2 regions of the Alicyclobacillus tolerans genome follow, and region 2 is predicted to be linked to the other one. Evidence: riboswitches for the same ligand, from Rfam matches in the RefSeq annotation. Region 2 holds a riboswitch; the other holds the start of a gene.

Region 1 (12,579 bases), 1.5 Mb from region 2:
ATGACCCATTCATCGTTAAGCATTTTCTGATCAATTTTTAGATGTTCAATCCCATTCCATCTGTCTTTAAATAAACCCTGCGATAGCAATCCAGAAAATAAGATCAATTACGATTTACAAAACAGCATATCTGTGTTAATTTGAGAATAAATCAGAACCATTCTTATTTATAACAAAAGAGTTTTCACATGTATGTTTTCACAATCAGTTTGAGGAGGTTAAAAGAGACGTGAGTCAACATAACCACTTGCAAACAGAATCGGTCGGCTTTTGGGGATTAGTAAGTCAAAGTATCAGCGGTATGGCGCCTACCTGTGACGTGGTAGCTTTTATGACTGCAGGCGCGGCGTTTGCATTAGCCGCACTTCCTCTTTCTTATCTATTGGCATTTTTGGTTATGTTCATTGAAGTCAATACTATCTACCACCTTTCAAAACACCGCACATCGGCTGGTGGTTACTACAGTTACGTAGCCGCTGGAATTGGTCCAAAGTCAGCCGTGTTCACCGCATTTATGGTCATCTTTTATCAAATCGTCAGCGTAGCTGGAATACCTGTTTACATAGGTGGCGTATTTTTACCAGGAATCCTAACGCAACTTCACATTACATTACCCCCCTGGTTTTGGATAGCAACCGTTATCTTTTTTATTGGAGTTCCTCTTGCTCTTGGATTGGCAGGAATACGACCAACCATTCGCTTTATTGCTCTCTCCAGTCTTATAGAAATTGTATTTCTAATTATTTCTTCAATTTTAATTATTGTGCATGTTCATCCTTCTGCTCCATTTGTTCCATTCGAAATTCCAAATAGAGGTATACAAGGTGTCGCTTTAGGAATGATTTTTGGCATAACTAGTTTTATTGGTGTAGGTAGTCATACACCACTCGGAGAGGAAGCCAAGAATCGACGCAATAACCGAGGACGTATCGTCGGTCGTGCTGCTCTGATTTCTCTATCTTTAGTAGGCGCCGCCTTAACATTATCGGCCTACGCTCTGACAGTGGGATGGGGTATTCAAAACATGGCTACTTTTGCAACCAATGGAGCGCCTGGCGTAGTGGTTTTTGAACATTATTTAGGACCAGTGGGAGCAATTGCACTCGTTATTTTAGCACTTAACAGCGCATTAGCAGACGGTATTGCACTGATTACAAGTTCAGCGCGCATCCTCTATGCAATCGGCAGAGATGAGTTAATGCATGCTTCCTTCGCCCAAGTCAACGGACGCTCTGCTCCACGAATTGCAGTAATATTACTCTCATTACTTGCCTTTACTATCGCTATCGTCTCAGGATTATTACTGGGTCCCTCCAATGCGTTTAATATGTTGACAACCGCTGTACTCTTCGGCTTGGTTGCTGCCCATACCTTACTCAATATTTCTGTCATGCGACTGTATCACAAACTGAAAACTTTACATCTTATTCGCCACTTTGTATTGCCTATATTGTCAACTCTGATACTTTTTGTCGTTCTATACTACTCTATCTGGCCGCCAGTTTATCCACTCTGGATTTCTCCGCTCGTATTCCTTGCAGTAGGCATCTCTGTCAATTGGTACATCCTGCGTCTGCGCAGGAAAAAACCTGATAAACTCAAAATAGCAGACGGGTTGCCTCATCATATGGAAAATTTAATGGATGAATTTGCTTGAAATGATTCAACATGCCTTCTTGGATGAAAATTTATTGACTGGTTGTCGGCATTTAACCCATAGAGAAGGTACCAGATTTCAAAAAAAGATATATCGCAATGTGTCACTGATGTTCAGGCGTTTGCCAACGGTGTGTTAGTTATTGGGTTAACAAAATGAAATGTAATCTCACGAATTCCATAATTTTCTTAACCACATAAGATACTCACTTCTCTTGCCTACTGAGTGGGACGCTGTTCAAACCATTGCCTGGAATGAATTGCAGGAATTTCTGAATGACCCTGAGCATCATCATCCATTCCTGGTCATGTAAACATGAATGGCTCGACCTCAGCAGTTTCAAACTTGGATAGCAGACCCATCGACCTGACGCCGGTCGACCCAGAAAAAGTAGGCTGGATTGAAGTTGTCACAATTAACGGTTTGGCCGCCTATTACCCTTTATTAGGCGGCGGATCCTGACGTTTTCATTTCATACAAAAAGACATCGACAAAGCTAACGCAGGCTACCCTTGGCGTACATTTTCATTTGGCACACAATCACACAAAAAAAGGCCACCCATCTCTGAGCGACCTATCCGAAACCCTTACTATTCCGGGCTTTGTTTGGAGCCACCTGTCGGATTCGAACCGACGACCTGCTCATTACGAGTGAGCCGCTCTACCCCTGAGCCAAGGTGGCAGACTTCACTGGTAGCGGCGGAGGGATTCGAACCCCCGACACCACGGGTATGAACCGTGTGCTCTAACCAACTGAGCTACGCCGCCAAATGGCGGAGAGAGAGGGATTCGAACCCTCGAGACGGGTTTAAACCGCCTACACGATTTCCAATCGTGCTCCTTCGACCAACTCGGACATCTCTCCGTAAGTCTCGAAGCTATTGAATAAATGCTTCAAACAGACAAGTGGTATATTACCATGAGAATACGTGGTTTGCAACCTCCAAGATACACTTATTTTTAGAGATGTTTTTACAAAATTTTCTGTCCTTCTTTCATCAAGAGATCGATATTCACAAAGATGAACGGAAACATTCAAAATACTATCGCAAAATCTGCAAATACCTTTAGAATAAAACATACAGAATAATGAAAGACAAGACCAACCGGCAGGGAGTGTTATTCAATTGGATAACATCGGTAATCAAGTGCAGTTTTCTATCTATCAAACCAGTCTTACGGATATTCCCTACCCCCATCTCATATCTATTGAAGAATGGGAAAAGAAAGCGCAATCTAAACTGAGCCCACCTGCTTTTGATTATATACATGGAGGAGCGGGTTGCGGTGAAACCATGCAAAAAAATCGAGATGCTTTTACAAAGTGGTCAATCATACCAAGAATGTGGCGAAACGTAGAACAGCGCTCTCTGCAAATCAATCTCTTTCAAAATAATCTTCCTGCCCCCCTACTTTTGGCTCCCATAGGCGTGCAATCTATTGTACATGATGAAGGAGAGTTAGCATCCGCAAGGGCTGCAGCTTCTTTACATATCCCATATATAGCAAGCACAGCATCTTCTTATACTCTAGAAGAAATTGCAAATGTCATGGGTAATAGCGTTCGATGGTTTCAGTTATATTGGAGTAAAGACGAGGAGTTAGTCAAAAGTTTTATCTCTCGCGCCGAAAAGTCCGGCTATAGCGCCATTGTTATCACGTTGGATACTCCCATGATGGCTTGGAGAGAAAAAGATTTACAACACGCTCATTTACCATTTTTACACGGAAAAGGAATTGCTAACTATTTGGCCGATCCGATTTTTCTCAGCCACTTAAAGAAGCCTCCCAAAGAAGATATGCCGTCGGCCATAGCCCTTTGGACCAGGTTGTTTGGGGACGCCACTCTCACCTTTGAACGCTTAAAACTTATCAGGGAATCTACTCGATTGCCTATCCTCTTAAAAGGGATTCTACATCCTGATGACGCAGAGCTTGCAATTCAAAACGGAGCCAATGGCATTATTGTCTCTAATCATGGAGGAAGGCAGGTAGATGGCACCATAGCTACCCTTGACGCCTTGCCCCCAGTACTTGCTGCTGTCAATCATCGTGTCCCAGTATTATTGGATAGTGGTATTCGTCGCGGCTCGGATATCCTAAAGGCTATTGCTTTGGGTGCGAGCGCAGTGCTACTTGGCCGACCTTATATTTATGGACTAGCTGTAAGCGGCGAAGAAGGCGTACGCGCTGTGGTACGCCACCTTTTGGCCGATCTCGATTTGACTATGGGATTAGCCGGATACAGAGCGATACAAGAAATTTCCAATGATTGTTTATTGGTAAAAAATTAATGATTTATTGGTTTACTTTAAAATTCTATCCATCGAAGTTCATACAAGAGCAATGCTGCTACTTTGCGAATAAACTGAATAACTCAAGAACATCTTTAAAAATATAGTTAGCCCCAAGAGCCTCAAATTCAGCACGAGCCGCTTCTCCAGAAGGTCCTGTAAGAACAGCGGCAAAATCACAGCCTATTTTTTGTGCGCATATTGCATCTGCTACTGAATCACCCACAATCAGAACCTGTCGGGCAATATGATCAGATAGCGGCAGTGATGTATGAAGTACTTGTTCAACATCTTCTGTGGCAAGTAAACTTCGCAAATAACTGAAAGGATGGGGTTTTGATAAAGGGGCAAATTCAGGATATTGCCGCTCTGTATGCAAAACATCTGACGCGGTCGAAATTCTCTTTTTATCAAACAAGGAAAGAAGTCCCAGATGACTAAGTGGCACTCTTGTTTCTACATCGGGACGACCTGTAGCTATTCCGAGTGCGATACCAGACGACTGTAAATGAATGAGAAGCGCTCGGAAACGCTCTATATCTACAATGGCCTCCTCATCATGAAGAAAACCTCGTTTCTCATGAGAAAGTGGGCTGTCTGACTGCTGTCCCAAATACCAAGTTTGAAAAACTTGGCAGCCCAGTTCCCATAGTTTTTGGAAAAATATTTTTTCTTCATTCGCAGACACTAAACGACGAAGTTTTTCATTGACTTTGTTCATTAAATCAGCTTTATCTGAAGCCGATTCTGCTAGACATACAAATTTTTGAAAATCAGGAAGATTACGATGACCCTCCCGACTTTGCAAAACATGACCCACCCGGCATAAATATTCTGCCATATCCTCTGACGGTTGATATTTAGAGATTGTCACAGTTGCTGTCTCATCCAACAAACGACCTAATGCAAAAGCAAATAGTAAATATACCATATCCCAATTGGCATTAATGCCCTTGCTTTTCATAGCGAATAGAGCACGATCGTCCGCAAAAACGTACTGCCGAGCATTTCGAATGTAGGTTTCTGTAGGATTATCCTGAATGGAATCCAACGGCTGTGCTGAAAGCCCCAGATAACAAGAGCGGTTCCAAAGTTCAATGACTGTTAAAGCTGTGGCGTCAAAATATCTTTCTTCACTCAGCATGACACCATCCACATCAAACAATAGGGTACGGTACACCATTTTGCCTCCTTTACTTTTCACTTTGGGCAAAATCCCGCATAAATTCTGCCAATCGAGCTGCAGATTCTTCTGAAACTGCATTGTAAAGTGAGGCACGAATACCGCCAACCGAACGATGCCCAGACAAACCAATAAATGAATAATCGTTGGCTACAGTCAGGAATTGTTTCGTCCTCTCCGGATTGACCAGTCGAAAAGTTACATTCATTCGTGAACGTGCTTCCTGACAAGCATGACCTTCATATACATCTGGAAACTCGTCAATCACTCGATAAAGATAACCAGATTTTCTCAGACTTTTCTCCATCATCGCTGGTACTCCACCTTGTGCTTCCGTCCACTCCAAGACAAGATTTAACAAGTAAACAGCAAAAGTCGGTGGAGTATTGTAACGAGAGTCATGTTGAAGATGAGTTTGATAAGAGAGCATGGTAGGAACTGTCTTGCTCGCTTGCTCAGCCCAAGACTTTTTGACAATCACTACTGTTAAACCAGAGGGGCCAAGATTCTTTTGAGCACCTGCATATAAAAGAGAAAAAGATTGAACGTCCAGCGGACGAGACAGTATATCGCTGGACACGTCAGCAACGAGAGGACTGTCCAAATGACTAGGAAGCACATGCCATTGCGTTCCATAAATCGTATTATTTGTCGTGATGTGCAAATAGGCATCATTGCTTTCACTGTATATCGCGTTCATTGCAGGAATACTGCGATAGCCATCCTCCTTGCTACTCGCCGCAATACGTGTCTCTCCTAGTTTTTTTGCCTCTGCCAATGCTTTCTCAGACCAACTTCCTGTCAAAACATATGCAGCCGTTTGACCTTTCTGCAAAAAGTTCATGGGAATCATACTAAACTGTAAGCTAGCGCCACCTTGTAAAAAGAGGATTTCATACTCCTCTGGAATATTCATGAGTCGACGTAATCGGTTTTTGGCAGAAAGATGAATTTCATCAAACATCTCACTGCGATGAGACATCTCTAGAACAGAGATACCTTTATTTTGATATGATAATAGTTCGTCTCTCGCTTTTTCGAGGACTGCTGTAGGCAGCGCGCCAGGGCCAGCTCCAAAATTATCCACTCTTTTCATTCTGCATTCCCCCTCAAAGTTGAATAGCACGCGCTACCCGAACACCACTGACAGAACCGATCTGTTGGATCACAGAATCTGGAACAATTTTGTCTACACTAAGAATCATGATAGCTTCTCCACCACTCTCACGTCGGCCAACTTGCATACCGGCAATATTAATGCCAACGTCGCCCAATAGAGTACCCATTTTTCCAATCATACCTGGTTGATCAACATGACGCGTAAACACCATATTGCCTTCTACTGGCGCATCTACTGCGTAACCATCCACTTCCACAATACGAGGCCCAAAACCGTTATATAAAGTTCCCGCGACTTTGATTTGAGCACCCGAAAAATACAGATGCAGCGAGATGAGGTTTTGGAACACCTTACTCTTCGGTTCACGGACATCACGAACTTGAATGTGCAATTGTTCAGCAACTATTGGAGCGTTGACATAATTTACTTCATCTTGGTAATGGTAAGCCAAAAGACCTTTTAGGAGAGTTCGTGTTAGAAATGACACATCTAATTGAGCAAGTCCACCACTGTACGTTATTTCAATAGATTGAGGCGCTTCAGGAACCAACTGTGTGGCAAAGAGACCAATCTTTTCTGCCAATTCGAGATAAGGTGACAGTTCTCTGTTTTGCTCCGCTGTCAATGAAGGTAAATTGACAGCATTTCGAAAAGGCAACCCTGACAACACACGTCCAACCTCTTCTGCAACATCAATGGCCACATTAACTTGAGCTTCTACTGTCGAGGCTCCAAGATGAGGTGTCAAGACTACGTCCGATCGCGATAACAAAGGATGATGCGCATCCAGAGGCTCTCTTTCAAATACATCGAGGGCGGCTCCGGCTACAATACCTTCTTCTATAGCTCGCAATAACGCTTGTTCATCAATAATTCCGCCTCGTGCACAATTCACAATACGAACTCCTCGCTTCATTCGATAAAAAGCCGCATCGTTTAACAAATGATGAGTTTCTTTCGTAAGTGGCGTATGAACGGTAATAAAATCCGCCTCTGCAATGGCCTCTTCGAGCGGTTTCGCTTCCACTCCCAACACTTTGGCCCTTTCCTGGGTAAGAAACGGATCGTATCCTATGACTCGCATTTGAAAAGCAAGGGCTCGTTTGGCAACTTCTGAACCAATACGTCCCATGCCAAGAACAGCAAGCGTTTTTCCAGCCAATTCAACGCCAATAAATTTTTTTCTGTCCCAGCGGCCGCTGCGAATAGAAGCATCAGCTTGGGGAATATGGCGAGAAAGGGAAATCAACATGGCAAAAGTATGTTCGGCAGCTGAAATGGTATTGCCATCAGGGGCATTCAACACAACGATTCCTCGACGAGTAGCGGCTGTGACGTCAATATTATCGACTCCAACACCAGCTCTTCCAATCACTTTTAATTGAACTGCAGCTTGCAGGACTTTTTCTGTAATTTTAGATTGAGAACGTAACAGCAAGGCGTCTACATCTGCAATTTCTTCAAGCAATTCATCTGGAGTCAATTCCGGACGGACTATAACTTCTATATTAGGGAAAGACTGCAATTTTTCTACTCCAAGCTCAGAAATGCCGTCTGTAACGAGAACTTTCATGGGTCCACTCTCCACTCTCTTTAGGTTATCTGCTGAAGGGTAAAGCAAAGGCCACCTGAACAGACTCTTGAACAAGAGGCGCCCAGGCGGCCGGCATACATCCTTTCGCACTCCCTTGTGGTAATCCCACTTCCGCCAGTTATGCGAAGGTTACAATATACTTTTCTATTGCCTATCTGTATTGATATTTAATTCAGAATATAGACAAGAAATGGCGCAGCGTCAAGACATCTGCACCCTCCAATCATGTGTATATACATTAAATGATGAATTTCTGACAAATCCTATGACGGTAATATTCAAATCACGCGCTAAATCTAATGCCAATTGGGTTGGCGCACTGTGAGATATGACAACGCCAACACCCATTTTTGATACTTTCAATAATACTTCTGATGAAATACGTCCACTGAATGCCATTCTGGCACCAATTGTAGACAATCCACAACGTAAAAGATATCCAAAGACTTTATCAAGAGCGTTGTGACGACCAATATCTGAACGCGCGATGAAACACTGACCTGGAATTTCTAGAAAGGCCATATGCACACCGCCCGTTTGCTTAAACAAAAAAGATTCCTCGTCCATTTTAGCCATGACATTCAAAATATCGCCCGCACTTAAACGTGTTGAATCTTCAATTTTATGAGCCGTCTGGGCATCATTAAAAAAATAAAATGATTGTCTGCTTTTCCCACAACAGGAAGTAATGTAGCGTTTCCGATAAACTTCTGGACGCATCTGAAATTTCTCTTTCAAATGTACCCAAGCCATCCCACGATAGAGGCTCACTTCCAGATTATCCACATCTGAAGCTTGACGTATCACACCCTCTGACGCCAGAAAGCCTATAACAAAATCCTCCAGGCAATCTGGCGTACAGACGACAGTAGCAAATTCCTGACGGTCCACTTCAATCGTTAGAACAAATTCGTTAGCTACCGAATCTTCAATAACCGTCCACTGTCCTTCATGATAACGTTGAATAACTGTTTTGGCTTGCAAAGGAGCACGGCGTTGCCTTCCCTCGCCTCGTTGTGCTACTTTATCCAGCATGGTTATTGACCATCCGTTTTCCGCAAAGCCTGCCCCATTCCCTTCAAAAAGGCAAATCCACTTTGTAGCGCTGCACTTACATCTGGATCTTTCATCATACGAAGCAATTCGAAAATACCCATAGGCCGTCCATTGGGTTCAGATTCAGCCATTTTTGAAAGCCCAGCAGTGACTCCTTTGAGTGTACGTCCCAGGGCTTCTCCATCAAGATTGGAAACTTCAGAAGCAAGCGAGATGATGGACTGTAAAGATTTTGACTGCGCTGTTTGGGCAGCAAAATCCACCAGAACTTTAGCAATGTTTTGTCCTTGTTCCAGTAAACCAACCAAAAAATCAAGCAATCCTTTATCCGAAAGCTCTTGAAGTAATTTCAGTAATGATTTCATGGCTGCTGTAAGACTGTCTCCATCCAGTTCTGAAAAGCCTTCAACAGCCGACATAACTTTTTGAATTCCTTTCATATACTGCTCACGAGTCACCAATTCAACCAGAATTCGAACCACATCATTACCTTGTTTAATCAGTGCTACGAGAAAATCGAGCAGCCCTTTCTCATGCAGCTCTTGCAACAATTCTGCTCCGCTTTTTAGACCATCAGCATTTTCAGCCAGTACCTGTTGCAACTCTTGCAACATTTTTTCCTTTTGTTCAGACTCATTATCTTGCCGGACAATTGCGGTTGTAGCTTGTGCCATATGTGAGCACCCCTCCACTAAAAATCAACCGACGGCAAGCTCAAAAAGCCTGCCGCAGTTCAGCCGTATCTAGTGTACATGAAAAACTACCCGAATACATCCTTAACTCAGCACGGATTTTTACTTAGTCTTAGCTAATTACCAAAAATATATAGAGTAAAAGACCTTAAAGAACGAGCGGGGTTTATTCAACCCCGCAGCCCCCTTCATTTACCCACTTTAAGTAAGTCATGATAATCTTTACGCTGCCATTTTTGTTCCACATTGACACCTGGTTGCGGATTTGGATGTCCCAAACGGAAATTGCCACGTTTGATAGGAGAATCGCCATCTTTTTCGATGATTTCCATACGTACACTGGTTTCCTTGTAAGCTGGAGTATGGGTAATCGTATCGTGATAGCTGCTGGTAAGGTAATTTACCGCTTCTTCGGCTTTTGGTGTATTCATAGGGAGATACAATTCTTTACCTTTTACTCTATCTGTTACTACTGCTCGTACTTTGACTTTTCCATAAGGAGAAATCAGTCGAACCAAAGTTCCCGTCTGAATACCTCGTTCTGCCGCTAATTCTGGAGAAATTTCCACAAAAGTAGTAGGTACCTTTTCTTCAATTCCCGGCACACGATAAGTCATATTACCCTCATGGAAATGCTCCAACAAGCGCCCATTGTTTAAATGGAGATCGAACTCTTCATTTTCTACCATAGGCCGCTGCCATTCGACCGGATAAAGCTGTGCTTTGCCGCCTGGTTTTTGAAAACCATCCAAGTAAAGGACTGGTGAATCCGTGCCATCTTCTGCAACGGGCCATTGCAAACTCTTGAACCCTTCTAACCTTTCGTAGTTGGCACCTTTCATCAAATCGGTCAAAGCTACAGCTTCCTCAAAAATTTCCTGTGGATGCGTGTAGTTCCAGTTAGCACCTAAACGGTTAGCCAATTCTTGAATAATGATCCAATCTGGTTTTGACTCTCCAAGAGGTTCTAATGCTTGATAGAGGCGCTGAATTCGACGTTCTGTGTTGGTGAAAGTTCCTTCTTTTTCTAAACTAGGACTGGCTGGAAATATAACATCTGCATACTGACAGGTTTTGCTAAAAAATATATCCTGAACAATAAAGAGTTCCAGCTTTTCAAACGCTTCGTGTACATAATTGGCATTGGAATCCACCAGTGCCATATCTTCACCAAATAGATACATAGCTTTGAGTTGCCCATCATGAATCGCTTCAACCATCTGATGGTTATCTAACCCTTTGCTGCGTGGAAGTTTAACACCCCAGGCTTTTTCATACTTCTGCAACACTTCTTCGCTGTTGGACGGCTCATAACCAGGCATAAACGCAGGAGCGCAGCCAAAGTCTCCTGCACCTTGTACGTTATTATGTCCGCGCAACGGATAAGCACCTGTTCCAGGACGGCCCGCATTCCCGGTCACAAGCAATAAGTTACAGATTGCAGTTGAAGTGTCACTACCACCCAGATGTTGTGTGACTCCCATTGCCCAAGCAATACAGACGCTTTTTGCGTCACGAATCATCTCAGCCGTGCGAATTAATTCTTCTTTACTCAGCCCTGTCTGTTCAACAGCAAATTCGAGGGTATAGGCTTCCAAAGAACGCTTGTACTCTTCCAGTCCGGTAACTTTTTCGGCTAAAAATGCTGCGTCAGCATAATTGTGATCGAGCAAATATTTAGTGACCGCCTGCAACCAAACAAAATCCGTGCCCGGGCGAGGGTGCAAGAAAAGGTCTGCCCGATTGGCCATATCATTCTTTCGCAAATCAGCAACAATTAGCTTTTGTCCATATTTCTTCTTAGCACGACGCAAACGCGTAGAGAGTACAGGATGAGATTCTGCAGGATTGGCACCAACTATAATCACCAGATCCGCACTAGCTAAATCTTTGATCGATCCGGTATCCCCGCCAAGCCCCATGGTTCTACGAAGTCCTTCGGTAGCAGGTGCTTGACAGTAACGGGAACAATTGTCAATATTATTCGTTCCCATAACAGCACGAGCAAACTTCTGCATTAGATAATTTTCTTCATTCGTGCACTTTGAAGAAGATATATAGCCAATGCTGTCAGGACCATGTGCCTCTTTGATTTCACGGAGACGTTTTGCAGCAAACTCTAACGCTTCTTCCCATGTAGCTTCCCGGAATTCATTGCCGTGGCGAATCAGCGGTTTGGTAAGACGCTCTTTAGAGTTGACAAAATCCCAGCCAAATTTACCTTTGACACAAGTGGAAATTTGGTTGGCTGGCGCTTCCATTTGCGGTTCTACTTTCAATACTTTGCGGCCTTTGGTCCAAATTTCAAAAGAACAACCAACTCCACAGTAAGTACAGACCGTCTTTGTTTTCTTAATGCGTTCCTCACGAAGAGTCGCTTCGATTTCGGAAATAGCAAAAATTGCCGAATAGCCCGGCTCAACTGCCTTCGTGAGATCAATCATGCGGCCTAGCGTATCATCGTCAATGCCTGTTAAATAACCCGCTTCACCTAACATGTTTTTTTCCATGAGTGCGTTACAGGGGCAAACGGTCACACAATGCCCACAACTCACACAAGAAGATTCGTTAATAGGTACATCATTATCCCATATCACACGTGGATTTTCTCGTGACCAGTCAATGGAAAGCACTTCACTGACCTGCAGGTTCTGACACGCTTCCACACAACGGCCGCAAAGAATACATTGATTTGGATCGTAGCGATAAAACGGATTCGACATATCTTTTTCGTATGGTTTTGGCTCAAAAGGAATGCCTTGATGATCAATACCCATTTCCATCGTGGTATTGTGGACAACACAATTTTTATTGTTGTTGTCGCAAACAGTGCAATATAATTCATGATTGTGCAAAATACGATCCATTGCTTCTTTACGCGCAAACCTGGCAGCAACCGCTTTGGTTCTGACGTTCATGCCTTCAGTTGCCAAGGTCGAGCAAGCGCGCACCAGTTGCCCGTCCACTTCAACGATACACGTAT
Region 2 (12,579 bases):
GAGACTTCTTCCTTATTGAGAAGAACATTTTCTACCGTTTCATAAGTTTGTAATAACTTGATGGCGGTTTTTTCTCCAACACCCGGAACTCCAGGAATATGATCGGACGGATCACCCATCAATCCTTTCAAATCAACGATTTGCTTAGGTGATAGTTGAAATCGATTATAAACGGCATCTTCGTCATACTCATCCATATCTGTAACCCCTTTTTTGGTTAAGGCAGCCCTTACTGTAGGAGTCACCAGTTGCAAGAGATCTTTATCACCCGAAACAATCAAAGTCGGCAAACCTTCCTCTTCCGCTTGCCGAGATAATGTGCCAATAATATCATCTGCTTCGTATTGATCTATTTCAAAATAGGGTATTGAAAATGCCTCAAGCAATTCTCTTATATATGGGAATTGTTGCACCAAATCATCGGGGGTTTTTTCTCTTGTGCCTTTATAATCTGTATACCACTCATGACGGAATGTTTGTTTGCCTTTATCAAAAGCGACAGCCATATGTGTCGGTTTTTTTTGTTCCAGTAATCGCAACAGCATCATGGCGAATCCGTAAACTGCCTGTGAGGGTCGTCCCTGTGGATCCGTTAAAGGAGGCAGCGCAAAAAAAGCTCGATATGCAATACTGTTTCCATCAACAATTACCAAAAGAGGGTTTCGTTCAACCATATATGCACCTCTACTTCCTATCTTCGCCTTGCGAAGACAAGCTTCACTCGCTAGTCATTGTAGCATAGCTAGCTCCAGGTCATTCCTACCTTTAGATAAAAAAGCAACAGGCAGTGCCATTCAGGCCTACCTGTTGTGATGATGAACAGCTTTGTTTAAACCAGTTTGCCTACATATTGTCTACAACACTGATGACACGACGCACTGAATTAGCCGAACGCTGTACAGCGTCACGTTCTTCTTGCGTAAGTTCCACTTCTATAATTTTCTCAACACCGTTGCCACCAAGAATCGTGGGCACACTGAGAAACATATTCTCTTGCCCATACTCACCTTCGAGAAGCACAATAGAATGAAGAATGCGACGCTTATCTTTTAAAATGGATTCCGCCATTTCTGTTAACGACGCACCAGGAGCGTAGTAGGCACTTGCATTGCCCATTAGAGCCCCAATTTCTCCTCCGCCTTTCGCTGTACGTTCAACGATGGCATCAATGCGCTCTTTGGAAAGCAATTGTGTGAGTGGCACTCCGCCTACTGTGGAATAACGAACCAATGGAACCATATCATCACCATGGACACCTACAACAAATCCCCGCACATCTTCCACAGACACACCAAGTTCCATGGCAACGAATGTGTTAAAACGTGCCGTATCCAAGACGCCCGCCTGACCAATGACTCGATTTTTAGGGAATTTGGACGTTTTATAGGCCACATAGGTCATGGCATCGACAGGATTGGATAGCACCATCAAAATGCAATCAGGTGAATACTTCACCACTTGCTCTGTCACCGATTTGACAATTCCGGCATTGGTGGAAACCAAATCATCACGGCTCATACCAGGTCGGCGCGGCAGTCCAGCTGTAATGATGACCAAGTCGGAATCTTTGGTATCCTCATAGTTTGCCGTACCTATTACCGTTACGTCCGATCCGATAACAGGCATAGCTTCTTGCATATCTAAAGCTTTACCTTTAGTTGGGTTTTCCATCTGTGGGATGTCCAAGAGCACTATATCGGCTAATTCTTTGGAGGCAATCATGAAAGCTGTTGTAGCACCTGTTAGTCCTGCCCCAATCACAGATACCTTTTTGCGCTTCATCATAGTCATAACCCACCTTTCTCTTCTGACTATCTATTCTTCGCAAACCAGATTGATGTTTACGTCAATAAGAAAAGGACGCGCCAAGCGGCACGTCAATGTCTTATAGATTCGCAATGACTGCGTCGGCAAACCCAGAAGTTTTTACTTCAGTAGCGCCTTCCATCAGTCTGGCAAAGTCATAAGTTACGACTTTCGATTCAATAGTCTTTTCCAACGCCTGAATAATGGAGTCCGCTACTTCCTGCCACCCCATATATTCAAACATCATCACACCAGACAAGATCACAGAACCCGGATTGACTTTATCCAGATTGGCATACTTTGGCGCTGTACCATGTGTCGCCTCAAATACTGCGTGTCCGGACTCATAATTGATATTCGCTCCCGGTGCTATGCCAATGCCACCTACTTGTGCTGCTAAGGCATCAGAAATGTAATCACCATTTAAATTCAGTGTAGCAATGACGTCATACTCCGCTGGACGCAATAAAATTTGTTGCAAGAATGCATCTGCGATGACATCTTTAACAATAATTTTGCCTAACTTGAGCGCTTCATCCTGAGCCTTGTCAGCCGCGGCCTGTCCATCTTTTTCTTTAATGCGATCATACATAGCCCATGTAAACGTTTGGTCTGCAAACTCACGCTCGGCAAGTTCGTAACCCCAAGTTTTGAAGGCTCCCTCTGTGAACTTCATTATATTTCCCTTGTGAACCAATGTGACGCTCTTGCGTTTATGTTGTAACGCATATTGAATCGCTGAACGTACCAAACGTTCTGTACCCTCTTTGGAAACTGGTTTGATGCCTATGCCGGACGTTTCTGGGAAGCGTATCTTCTTCACGCCCATCTCCTGACGCAAGAACTGTATGACCTTTTTCACTTCAGGAGTACCTTCTTGCCATTCTACACCTGCGTATATATCTTCCGAGTTTTCACGGAAAATAACCATATCTACCAAGTCTGGACGTTTGACCGGAGAGGGAACGCCTTTGAAATAGCGAACTGGACGCTGGCATACGTATAAATCAAGTTCTTGACGCAACGCTACGTTTAACGAGCGAATGCCTCCCCCTACGGGTGTGGTCAGTGGTCCCTTGATGGAGACAATATACTCCGAAAGAGCCTTCAATGTATCTTCTGGCAACCATTCCTGAAACTGATTGAACGCCTTCTCGCCAGCATAAACTTCAAACCACGCAATTTTCCGCTGGCCACCATACGCTTTTTGAACAGCGGCATCAAAAACACGCTGCGATGCGCGCCAGATATCCGGACCTGTGCCGTCGCCTTCAATAAAAGGAATAATAGGATGATGAGGAACATGAAGCTGCCCGTTTTGAAGAGTAATCGGTTCTCCTTCTGTCGGGCCTGAAAACGCTTTGAATTGCGCCATGAGGGTGCCTCCTTATGTATCAGGTTCCACGCCACATCTTAGCATAATTGCTAACGAAAAACCAAAAACCAAAGAATGATCTTTTACGCTCTGCGCGGCAGAAACCCAATTTGTTCTTTGACCTGCTCCAGTGTCACAGAAGCCAGTTTCTCAGCTTTTTCAGCCCCATCTGCAAGTGTCTTTTCTAAATCTGGAGATTCGAGCCATTCGTGATAGCGTTGCTGAATGGGTTCAAACACGGATACAACCGCATCAGCGATAGCTTGTTTAAAAGGCCCATACCCTTGACCTGCAAACTCTTCCTCTACTTCTTGCAGACTCTTGCCTGTACAAAGCGCGTAAATCGTCATCAAATTGGATACTGCTGGTTTTTCTTCTTCATTGTATCGGACCTCGCGTCCCGAGTCTGTGACAGCGCGACTAATTTTTTTCCGTAGGACTTCTGGCGGATCGAGCAAATAGAGCGTTGCATTGGGACTTTCATCACTCTTGCTCATTTTTTTCAAAGGATTTTCCAAACTCATAATTCTTCCACCCATTTTAGGGATCATTGCCTCAGGAACGATAAACGTTTCTCCATAACGACGGTTGAAACGAATGGCTACATCGCGAGTCAGTTCAAGATGTTGTTTTTGATCTTCGCCAACAGGGACAAGAGTGGTTTGATACAGCAAAATATCAGCAGCCATCAATGCCGGGTAAGTGAATAGACCTGCTGTAACTACATCTTTTTGTTCTGATTTATCTTTGAACTGCGTCATGCGTCCAAGTTCGCCATAATAAATCATGCACTGCAAAAGCCACCCCAGTTCAGCATGAGCAGGCACATGTGATTGAACAAACAAGATTGCCTTTTGTGGATCAATGCCACACGCCAAATACAAAGCGGCCAATTCGCGCGTTCTCTGATAGAGTTGCTGTGGATCTTGCGGCACAGTAATTGCATGCATATCTACAACACAGAAGAGACATTCAGCTGTATGTTGCAATTGGACAAAATTGCGTATAGCGCCTAGGTAATTTCCTATGGTAATGGTTCCTGACGGCTGAATGCCGGAAAACACTCTTTGCATGAATTCTTCCTCCTTGCCCTACAAACCTAAGTTGAAAGATGAATCCTTCGCGCCAGTATACCCTGATTGCCTTAAAAGTTCCATCATAACAGCTGCCAAATCGTCTTCCGCAAAACCATTGTGCATCGCTGACGTATAGCTCGCGAAAGCTGCTGACGTGGCCGGAAGTACTGCTTCTCTCTCAGTCGCTGCCTGGAGAATCAAATTCAAGTCTTTACGCATGTACTTCAGTGCAAATGCTGGTGGAAAAGATTCATCAATCAACATCTGCTTTTTAATTCCAAGAAAAGGTGATGCAACAGACGACTGGGAAAGCATATCGAGAACATTGGAGCGAGACAAGCCTAACGTTTCTGCAAGGACAAGCGCTTCAGAGATTCCTTGCATTGTCAAGGCAAGAAGTAGATTGACAACCAATTTTGCCTTGGCGCCGTTACCGCCAGGTCCGAAATAAAATTGCGCCTGACTCATAGCCGCCAGAATCGGACGCGTGATTTCATACGTTTCCAACGGACCACCTGCCAAGACGAGTAACTTCGCTTCTTTGGCTGCACCTGCACTTCCTGAAACGGGGGCATCCAGCATCGCAATGCCTAATTGGTTCATATTTTTCTGCACTTCCAGAGCTGTTCCCGGCGAAACGGTACTCATATCAATAGCCACAAAAGAATGTTTCGCGTTCTCAGCCACACCACCATTTCCTAAATAGACTTCTCGTACGGCGCTGTCATCAGAAAGCATGCTGATAACTACATCTTGGTTACGTACGGCTTCAGCTATATTCTGAGCCTGTTTTCCGCCCATTTGCAGCAAGGGTTGAACTTTTTCAGGAGATCGATTATATGCTGTAACACTATATCCTGCACGTAGCAAGTTTTCCGCCATGGGCAAGCCCATAGTTCCTGTGCCGAGAAATCCAATTCTCATTATTTTCCACCCACCATAGAGATTGATGTTCACCACTCTCATCAGTATAGCTCTTTTCAGCTTCTTACCAAGCGCACAGTGAGCCAGTCGCATTACGAATCAAAATTTGTCACAATAGAATTCAGAGAACTTACGGAATCGATGATTTGATGACAACATCCTTGAACTTTCTAGTCAGTGAGGTGAGCATGTGGGCAGAAAACGTCATGCAGAGGGGAGATGTCCTCGTTGCAACGGATTATTTACCATATCCAGTATGGAGAGTCATAACGGGGCCTGCCCTCATTGCGGACACCAACTGAACGAGGGTAGCGTGGTACGTGTATTAGATGGTTCGGGTGCCCTGCTCACTCCCTGTACCAAAGAGCGCGCACAGGAAGAAGTACGCTACGGAAATGCGTTTTGGGTCAATGAAAGAACAATTCGCCTACGTTTTTCCGCTATGAGCAAAAAGAAATATCGAGAAACGGTTCTGCGCCGCGACAGTGGCCGTTGCGTATGGTGCGGAGCACCTGCCACAACAATGGATCACATCATTCCTGAGTCTAAAGGTGGGCGATTTCATCCCAAAAATTTGATGTGTGCCTGTTTAGCGTGCAACCAAGAGAGAAAAAATATGGACATTCCAGAATTTCTGGCTCATTGTGAGGCTACTGGGCAAACCGTTCGGCGCAAACATATTCTCGCACTTTATCGAGAGGCAGTTAGGTTTCAATATCATGGTGAAAATTCAAACGAACGTAACAGATAGAAGTTGACAAACAGTTGCACGAAAGTACTCCATCGCGTTAGACTTACACTGTTACAGTGAATGAAACAGGCTGCGCGCAGAACTGGCGGATAACGTGGAAAACCACGGGGGACTGCGCACGATTGCTGCCTTTTGCCGACCGCCTGGGCAACGTCTCGAAAAACAAAGACGGCGCCCAGACGGTTTTTTTTCGTCATTGGGACAGCCTATGCATAGGAGGTTGATGATCTCATGGCCCACTTGCTCTATGGCAAACCAGTGGCAGATCAAATGAAACAACAAATTAGAGAGCAGGTGAATTCCCTCTCTCATCGACATATACAGGTAAAAATGGTGGCTGCTTTAGTCGAAGGAGACGCCGCATCTCTCTGTTACGCTCGTTCTAAAGTCCGCATGGCAGAGAAGCTCGGCATTGAATGCATGTTGCATATCTTTCCCGCACGCGTTACGGAACAACGCGTCATAGAACAGATTCATGCATGGAATCAAGATCATACCATTCATGGCATCATTCTTGAGTTACCGCTCCCTCATCATTTAGAATCATGGAGAATTTTACAGGAGATCGATCCGTTTAAGGATATTGACGGTTTGACAGAAAAAAACGCACTAGCCAATATGCTCGGTACACCAGGGATTTATCCAGCTACTCCTCTCGCTTGTTTGAAAATGCTCGATCATTACGGAGTTCCATTGCGTAAACGAAACGTTACGTTAGTTGGATGTGGGAGAACGGTCGGTATGCCTCTTTTACATCAACTCATTCGCCGAGGAGCTACTGTAACCGCTTGTCATGCAGAAACACGAGATATTGGCGAGCACTTGCAACGCGCTGAAATTGCCTTTATTGCAGTCGGGAAGGCAGGTCTAATTCAGCCCGAAATGTGTCATCCAGGACTTATTATCATTGATGCAGGTATCAATCAGGATAAAAACGGGCAAATCGCAGGCGATACCGCGCCGGAAGTGGCAGAAGTGGTTCATGCCCTCACTCCCACTCCCGGAGGAGTAGGCAGCGTAACTACAATGCAAATATTCGCGAATTTATTAGAAGCTGTTGAGTATCAATATTCGTTGATGGTACATCCTACTTCATGAGGATGGCCAAGCGCCATCCTCATGATTTTTATTTACCCATCCGCTGAACTATTTTACAGCACTTGCGCTCGACCACGATAAATCAAACCTCGAACCGGATCGACCGTAACCAATGCACCATCTTCCACACGCTCCGTGGCTTCCGAAGCTCCGACTACTACTGGCTTGCCGAGGGATATGGCCACAACTGCAGCGTGAGAAGTCAATCCACCTTCTTCAACAATCATTCCTCCAGCTCTCTCAATCGCAGGCATAATGTCAGCATCGGTGCAATTCGTGACAAGAATATCCCCTTCTTGAACACGTTCCAGAATATCTTGATTTTTCTTAGACACTACTGCACGTCCACTCACAGCATGTTGTCCAATTCCCTTACCACGAACTAAAATTTCTCCTATAGTGTGCACTTTTAGTAAATTGGTGGTTCCACGGATACCGACAGGAACACCTGCCAGAATAATCACCATATCTCCATGCTGCACATAACCTGCATCGAGAGCACCTTCTACTGCGGTTTCCAGTACATCGTCTGTCGTGGAAGCCATAGGTACCACAACTGGACAGACACCCCAGGAAAGCATTAAACGACGTGCCACCCTCGCATCCGGAGTTGCAGCTACAATGGTCTTAAGCGGACGATGTTTGGCAATATGTCGCGCTGTATGTCCGGAAGTCGTTGCGGTGACAATAGCAGCCACATCCAATTCGGAAGCCATTTCTTTAGCCGCATGAGAAATCGCATCCGGCACCTTCCGTTCAACTTCCGTATGATGATGATAGACCACTTCACGCTTTAAAATGGCCTCTTCAGCACGCTCAGCAATCTGCGCCATGGTTTGCACCGATTCCAGGGGATAGCGGCCTGCAGCCGTTTCGCCCGAGAGCATGATAGCATCTGTGCCATCCAAAATAGCGTTGGCCACATCGCTGGCTTCCGCACGAGTTGGACGAGGATTACGCTGCATCGAATCGAGCATTTGCGTTGCAGTGATAACAGGTTTTCCCCACTGGTTACAAAGCGAGATAATGCGTTTTTGAGCCAGCGGCACATCTTCTGTCGCAATTTCTACACCAAGATCGCCACGGGCCACCATGACACCATCTGTAACTTCGACAATTTCATCCAACCGTTCGAGACCTTCCACCGTTTCAATCTTAGCAATAATATCTGCTTCGTAATGGCGTTCTTCGAGAATTCTGCGCACTTCCAAAATATCTCCGGCTTTACGTACAAAGGAAGCAGCAAACATATCGACACCTTGGTCAATACCAAAGCGAATATCTGCCTTGTCCTTCTCAGTAACACCAGGAATACGCAGTGTCACACCAGGTACATTAATTCCTTTATTGTCTTTCAGTATACCGCCATTGGTTACTATGCAGACAATGTCCTGACCTTTGACTTCAACCACTTTCAACCCAATCAAGCCATCATCAATACGAATAGGAGCCCCTGGATAGACGTCTTCCACAAGTCCTTCATAGGAAATCCATACGCGTTCTGCCGTTCCCTCTGCAAGAGGCTGGATGGTCAAGGTGACCAACTTTCCGTCAAGCAGTTCAACTTGTCCACCCGCAATTTTCCCTGTCCGAATCTTCGGACCTTTGACATCCAACAAAATGGCTACATGCTTACCTACATCCGCAGCCGCTTCACGAATACGACGGATACGCTCAGCATGCTCCTCATAGGAACCATGGGAGAAATTGAGACGGGCAACGTCCATGCCTGCGCGCATCAATTGACGCAGGATTTCGGGTGATTCACTGGCAGGCCCAATGGTACAAACGATTTTGGTTTTTCGCATGATTCACCGTTCCTTCCGAGGATATCGTTCCTCATCTTTGGCGATTTCAATCAGTTTCCATACACAAAGCAAAAGAAATCAAGAGACACAAAAGCAATGCGCTGGACTTATTTTGTCATACATGGACATTTTTTGTCCCTAAATAGAGAAACAGTCTTATCCACTCAACGACGGCTGCTCTCTATGTACGCTCTTGGAGCACGCATTCTCCATGTAGTCTTTCTCATTTCCTATGACATTCACGCTGGGCAAACGGAATGCCCACCAGTCCGGTGGACATCGCCGCTTCCGTTCAATCCAGTTCTGTTATTCCGAGAAAGATCCCATATCCCTGTACTTATGGTACCTCTCATCCAACAGTTGTTCAATAGGAATTTGCAAAAGTTCTTTCAATCCTGCTACTATTTTTTCTCCTACTTTAGAGATCATCCAATTTGGATCTTTCTGGGCACCGCCTCGTGGTTCTGGTATTAATTCATCAGCAATTCGCAAATCGACTAAATCTTGCGCTGTAATGCGCATGACCTCAGCCGCTTTTTCGGCGTAAGTACTGTCGCGCCAGAGAATAGCAGCTGCTGATTCAGGAGCGATGACAGAGTACCAAGAATACTCTAAGGCATAAATTCGATCGGTCACGCCAATGCCGAGTGCTCCTCCGCTCGCACCTTCACCAGTGACCACACTGATGGTAGGTGTTTTGAGGCCGGCCATTGCCCGCAAATTGGTTGCAATAGCCTCACTTTGCCCCCGTTCTTCAGCAGAACTACCAGGATAAGCACCCATAGTATCGATAAAAAATACCACTGGCCGACCAAATTTTTCTGCCTGACGCATAAGTCGCAACGCCTTGCGGTATCCTTCAGGATGCGCCATACCAAAATTTCGATAGAGATTCTCCTTGGTATCTCGACCACGTTGATGACCAATCCATGTGATAGGTTGTCCTTGCAACATGCCAATACCGCCAACTACAGCCGGATCGTCCCGAAAGTTGCGGTCACCATGCAACTCTACAAACGTCTCACAGATCCCACGCACATATTCCAAAGTGGTTGGGCGCCCCGATTGGCGAGCAATCTGCACTCGTTGCCAAGGAGTAAGATTACTGTATAGCGAATCCTCCAGTGATTGCAGACGCTGTTCAAGCGTGCGAATTTCATCAGACAAATCCACTTGATGGCTCTCCGCAAAAGAACGAAGTTCTTTAATTTTGCTTTCCAAATCGCGAATGGGTTGCTCGAAATCAAGTCCCGTTGCCATGCTTCCACCCCTTCGCGCTATGGATTGTCAAAATATTGGCTAAAGTATGGACCAGTTCCTTACGATGTACAACTTCGTCAATCATGCCATGTTTGAGCATGAATTCCGCCGTTTGAAAATCGTCTGGCAACTTCTGTCGGATGGTCTGTTCAATCACGCGCCGCCCCGCAAAACCAAAGAGAGCTCGCGGCTCTGCCAGGATAATATCACCTAACGAGGCAAACGACGCACTTACGCCACCTGTAGTAGGATGCGTGATAACAGTGACAAAAAGAAGCTGTTCTTCATGCAAACGCTCCAACGCAACACTGGTTTTGGCCATTTGCATCAGCGACAAAATGCCCTCTTGCATGCGAGCACCGCCAGAAGCCGTAAAGAGTACCACTGGCAGACGTTCCGCTAAAGCGCGTTCCATCATTCGTGTCAGCTTTTCTCCGACCGCAGAACCCATGCTACCCATAATAAAACGCGAGTCCATCACGCCCATAGCGAGTGGAATCCCAGCAATGGTCCCGCGTCCTGTGACCACGCCTTCGCGCATGCCGGTCATCTCTTGTGCTTTGGCTAATTTTTTGTCGTAATCGGGAAAATGTAGTGGGTTGACTGAAGTCAACGAAGCATCCCACTCTTCAAAGCTGCCCTCGTCCAGCGTCAAACGGATACGGCGGTCAGCCCCAAGCGTGAAATGATAATCACAATGAGGGCAGGTGAAATCATGCTTCTGCAGCTCCTTGCCAAGCAACAAAGCGCCACAGCCGTCGCATTTCTCCACCAATCCTTTAGGAATATCTTTTTCAGGAACAGACTGACTTTTCTGATCTCGTTCTGACGATTTAACAGCGCTAGGCAGCGTTGCATAATGCCGCTTCTTTACAAATAAATCTTTAAGCACTCCGTCACCTCTGCATCACAAAGAAGAGTGAAGGATATCATGAAGAACTTCCTTTACCTCTTCCAATTCCGTTTCAGGTATCAAAATTTCGTATTGTTGCTTGGCCATGTGGGCTGCACGAATTTTGGCGAGAAAACCTTCCTGAGTCAATTTTTCTTTCACCCATTCAGCCTGCTTGGCAGACTGGGCGATGTAAATTACAGTCCACATTCACAATCGCCCCATTTCTATCGCCCACGTTCCTCTTTTTGAAATTATGTTTAGTATACCATGCCTGTCTGCGGACGCCACACCTTGATTGTTATCAGTCATTTTATTCATCTTTATAAGAAGAAGCGTGATGCTGATGAGCAATTCGAGCTGCCGCAGCCGCTGCTACACTAGCCACGAGATCGTCCAAAAATACGTGAATTTCCGACGCGTGATTATTCAGGTACCCCAAAATCCCAATTTTTGTTTTATCGAGATATCCAAAATTGGTCAAACCTATACTCCCGTAAACATTGGTCACACTGAGCGCAAGAATTTCATCGACGCCGTAAAGAGGCTCATCTTTTTCCATGATGCTTTGCAGCGGCTCTGGCAGCAATTTCTGCTCCGCCAGTTCATCAAGTGCTATTCCTGTATAGAGAGCGTGCTGCACTTCCCGCTTATCCAAGACACGATGAACACTCTCCAAACAATAGTCAAGCGTCAGGTCAGAATAGTACGGACGCTGTAACTCCAACACAATATGGGCAATATCGGTCAATTCCACATGGCGGCGCGACAGCCACTCCACGATTTGCTGTTTCATGTTACACGTCTCCTTTACTCATGCTTTCTCCTAAACCTACTCAATGACGAGCCGTTTCAGACCGCTGCTGCAATTTCACATTGCCAAGACCCACAATAGTCTCTAATTCAGCGATTAAATCGGGATCGACCTTTACTGTATAACGAGCTGGCAACAAGCGTGCTTTGCGGGTAGACGTTTCAAATAAAGCCACCGGGGTCGATCCCGGTTTCTCAAGCAGAGCTGAACGCACTGCAGCCAAAAGTGTGCGGGAATCGTCGCCAGCTCGATAACGAATGAAGAGAGTTGCTGGCCCCGAAGCTGTCGCGTGTGCAGAAAACGTGTGGTCGGAATTGAACAGCCGAGCCTGTTCACCTCCTGCTTCAGCTTCCAAATAGGCATGGTCGAGGATTTGGGAAAGTGCTTGCTCACTGAGTTTGGCTGAAGGCAGAAAGGCTTCCATAGCCCCGGCTGTAGCCAGGCTTTCAACGGCTTTGCGATTGCAGGCGCGAGAAGAAACACGACGCAAAAAATCAACCAGGGAAGTAAAAGGGGCTTCCTCGCGCGCACGCAATATCTCCATGACTGCCGCACGACCAACGCCACGTATGGAGAGAAGGCCAGTACGAATGCTCCTGTCCGACTCGGCTGAAAAAGCCGCTCCGCTTGCAGAGACGCTGGGCGGTAACAGTTGAATGCCCAATTTTTTGGCATCCCTCGTATACTCAGTGATTTTATCTGGAGTACCGGCAGCCAGCGTCATTAAAGCTGCAAAAAAATCAGCTGGATAATGAGCGCGCAAATAGGCTGTACG

Evidence for each region. A riboswitch is a leader RNA that binds a small molecule or an ion and turns the genes downstream of it on or off. The one in region 2 is predicted to bind ZMP and ZTP.
Region 1: linked by a shared signal. The riboswitch ahead of serA (phosphoglycerate dehydrogenase) and the one ahead of ACOJUR_RS14340 (bifunctional 5,10-methylenetetrahydrofolate dehydrogenase/5,10-methenyltetrahydrofolate cyclohydrolase) in region 2 are both predicted to bind ZMP and ZTP.

The regions. Positions count from the first base shown of each region.
Region 1 covers NZ_JBMGNK010000002.1:1,330,803-1,343,381, reverse strand. Annotated here, with positions in the region: gene ACOJUR_RS06625 (APC family permease) at 230-1,657, shown strand; tRNA gene ACOJUR_RS06620 (tRNA-Thr) at 2,265-2,339, opposite strand; tRNA gene ACOJUR_RS06615 (tRNA-Met) at 2,349-2,425, opposite strand; tRNA gene ACOJUR_RS06610 (tRNA-Ser) at 2,429-2,522, opposite strand; gene ACOJUR_RS06605 (alpha-hydroxy-acid oxidizing protein) at 2,785-3,951, shown strand; gene ACOJUR_RS06600 (HAD family hydrolase) at 4,010-5,131, opposite strand; gene serC (3-phosphoserine/phosphohydroxythreonine transaminase) at 5,145-6,230, opposite strand; gene serA (phosphoglycerate dehydrogenase) at 6,244-7,827, opposite strand; ZMP/ZTP riboswitch at 7,901-7,980, opposite strand; gene fdhD (formate dehydrogenase accessory sulfurtransferase FdhD) at 8,050-8,883, opposite strand; gene ACOJUR_RS06580 (helical membrane plugin domain-containing protein) at 8,886-9,578, opposite strand; gene fdhF (formate dehydrogenase subunit alpha) at 9,785-12,579, opposite strand, start outside.
Region 2 covers NZ_JBMGNK010000002.1:2,793,493-2,806,071, forward strand. Annotated here, with positions in the region: gene polA (DNA polymerase I) at 1-674, opposite strand, end outside; gene mdh (malate dehydrogenase) at 844-1,785, opposite strand; gene icd (NADP-dependent isocitrate dehydrogenase) at 1,886-3,181, opposite strand; gene trpS (tryptophan--tRNA ligase) at 3,265-4,254, opposite strand; gene ACOJUR_RS14330 (NAD(P)-dependent oxidoreductase) at 4,273-5,181, opposite strand; gene ACOJUR_RS14335 (HNH endonuclease) at 5,372-5,932, shown strand; ZMP/ZTP riboswitch at 6,001-6,088, shown strand; gene ACOJUR_RS14340 (bifunctional 5,10-methylenetetrahydrofolate dehydrogenase/5,10-methenyltetrahydrofolate cyclohydrolase) at 6,164-7,030, shown strand; gene pyk (pyruvate kinase) at 7,084-8,838, opposite strand; gene ACOJUR_RS14350 (acetyl-CoA carboxylase carboxyltransferase subunit alpha) at 9,145-10,098, opposite strand; gene accD (acetyl-CoA carboxylase, carboxyltransferase subunit beta) at 10,082-10,990, opposite strand; gene ACOJUR_RS14360 (glutamate decarboxylase) at 11,006-11,200, opposite strand; gene ACOJUR_RS14365 (phosphatidylglycerophosphatase A family protein) at 11,304-11,786, opposite strand; gene dnaE (DNA polymerase III subunit alpha) at 11,827-12,579, opposite strand, start outside.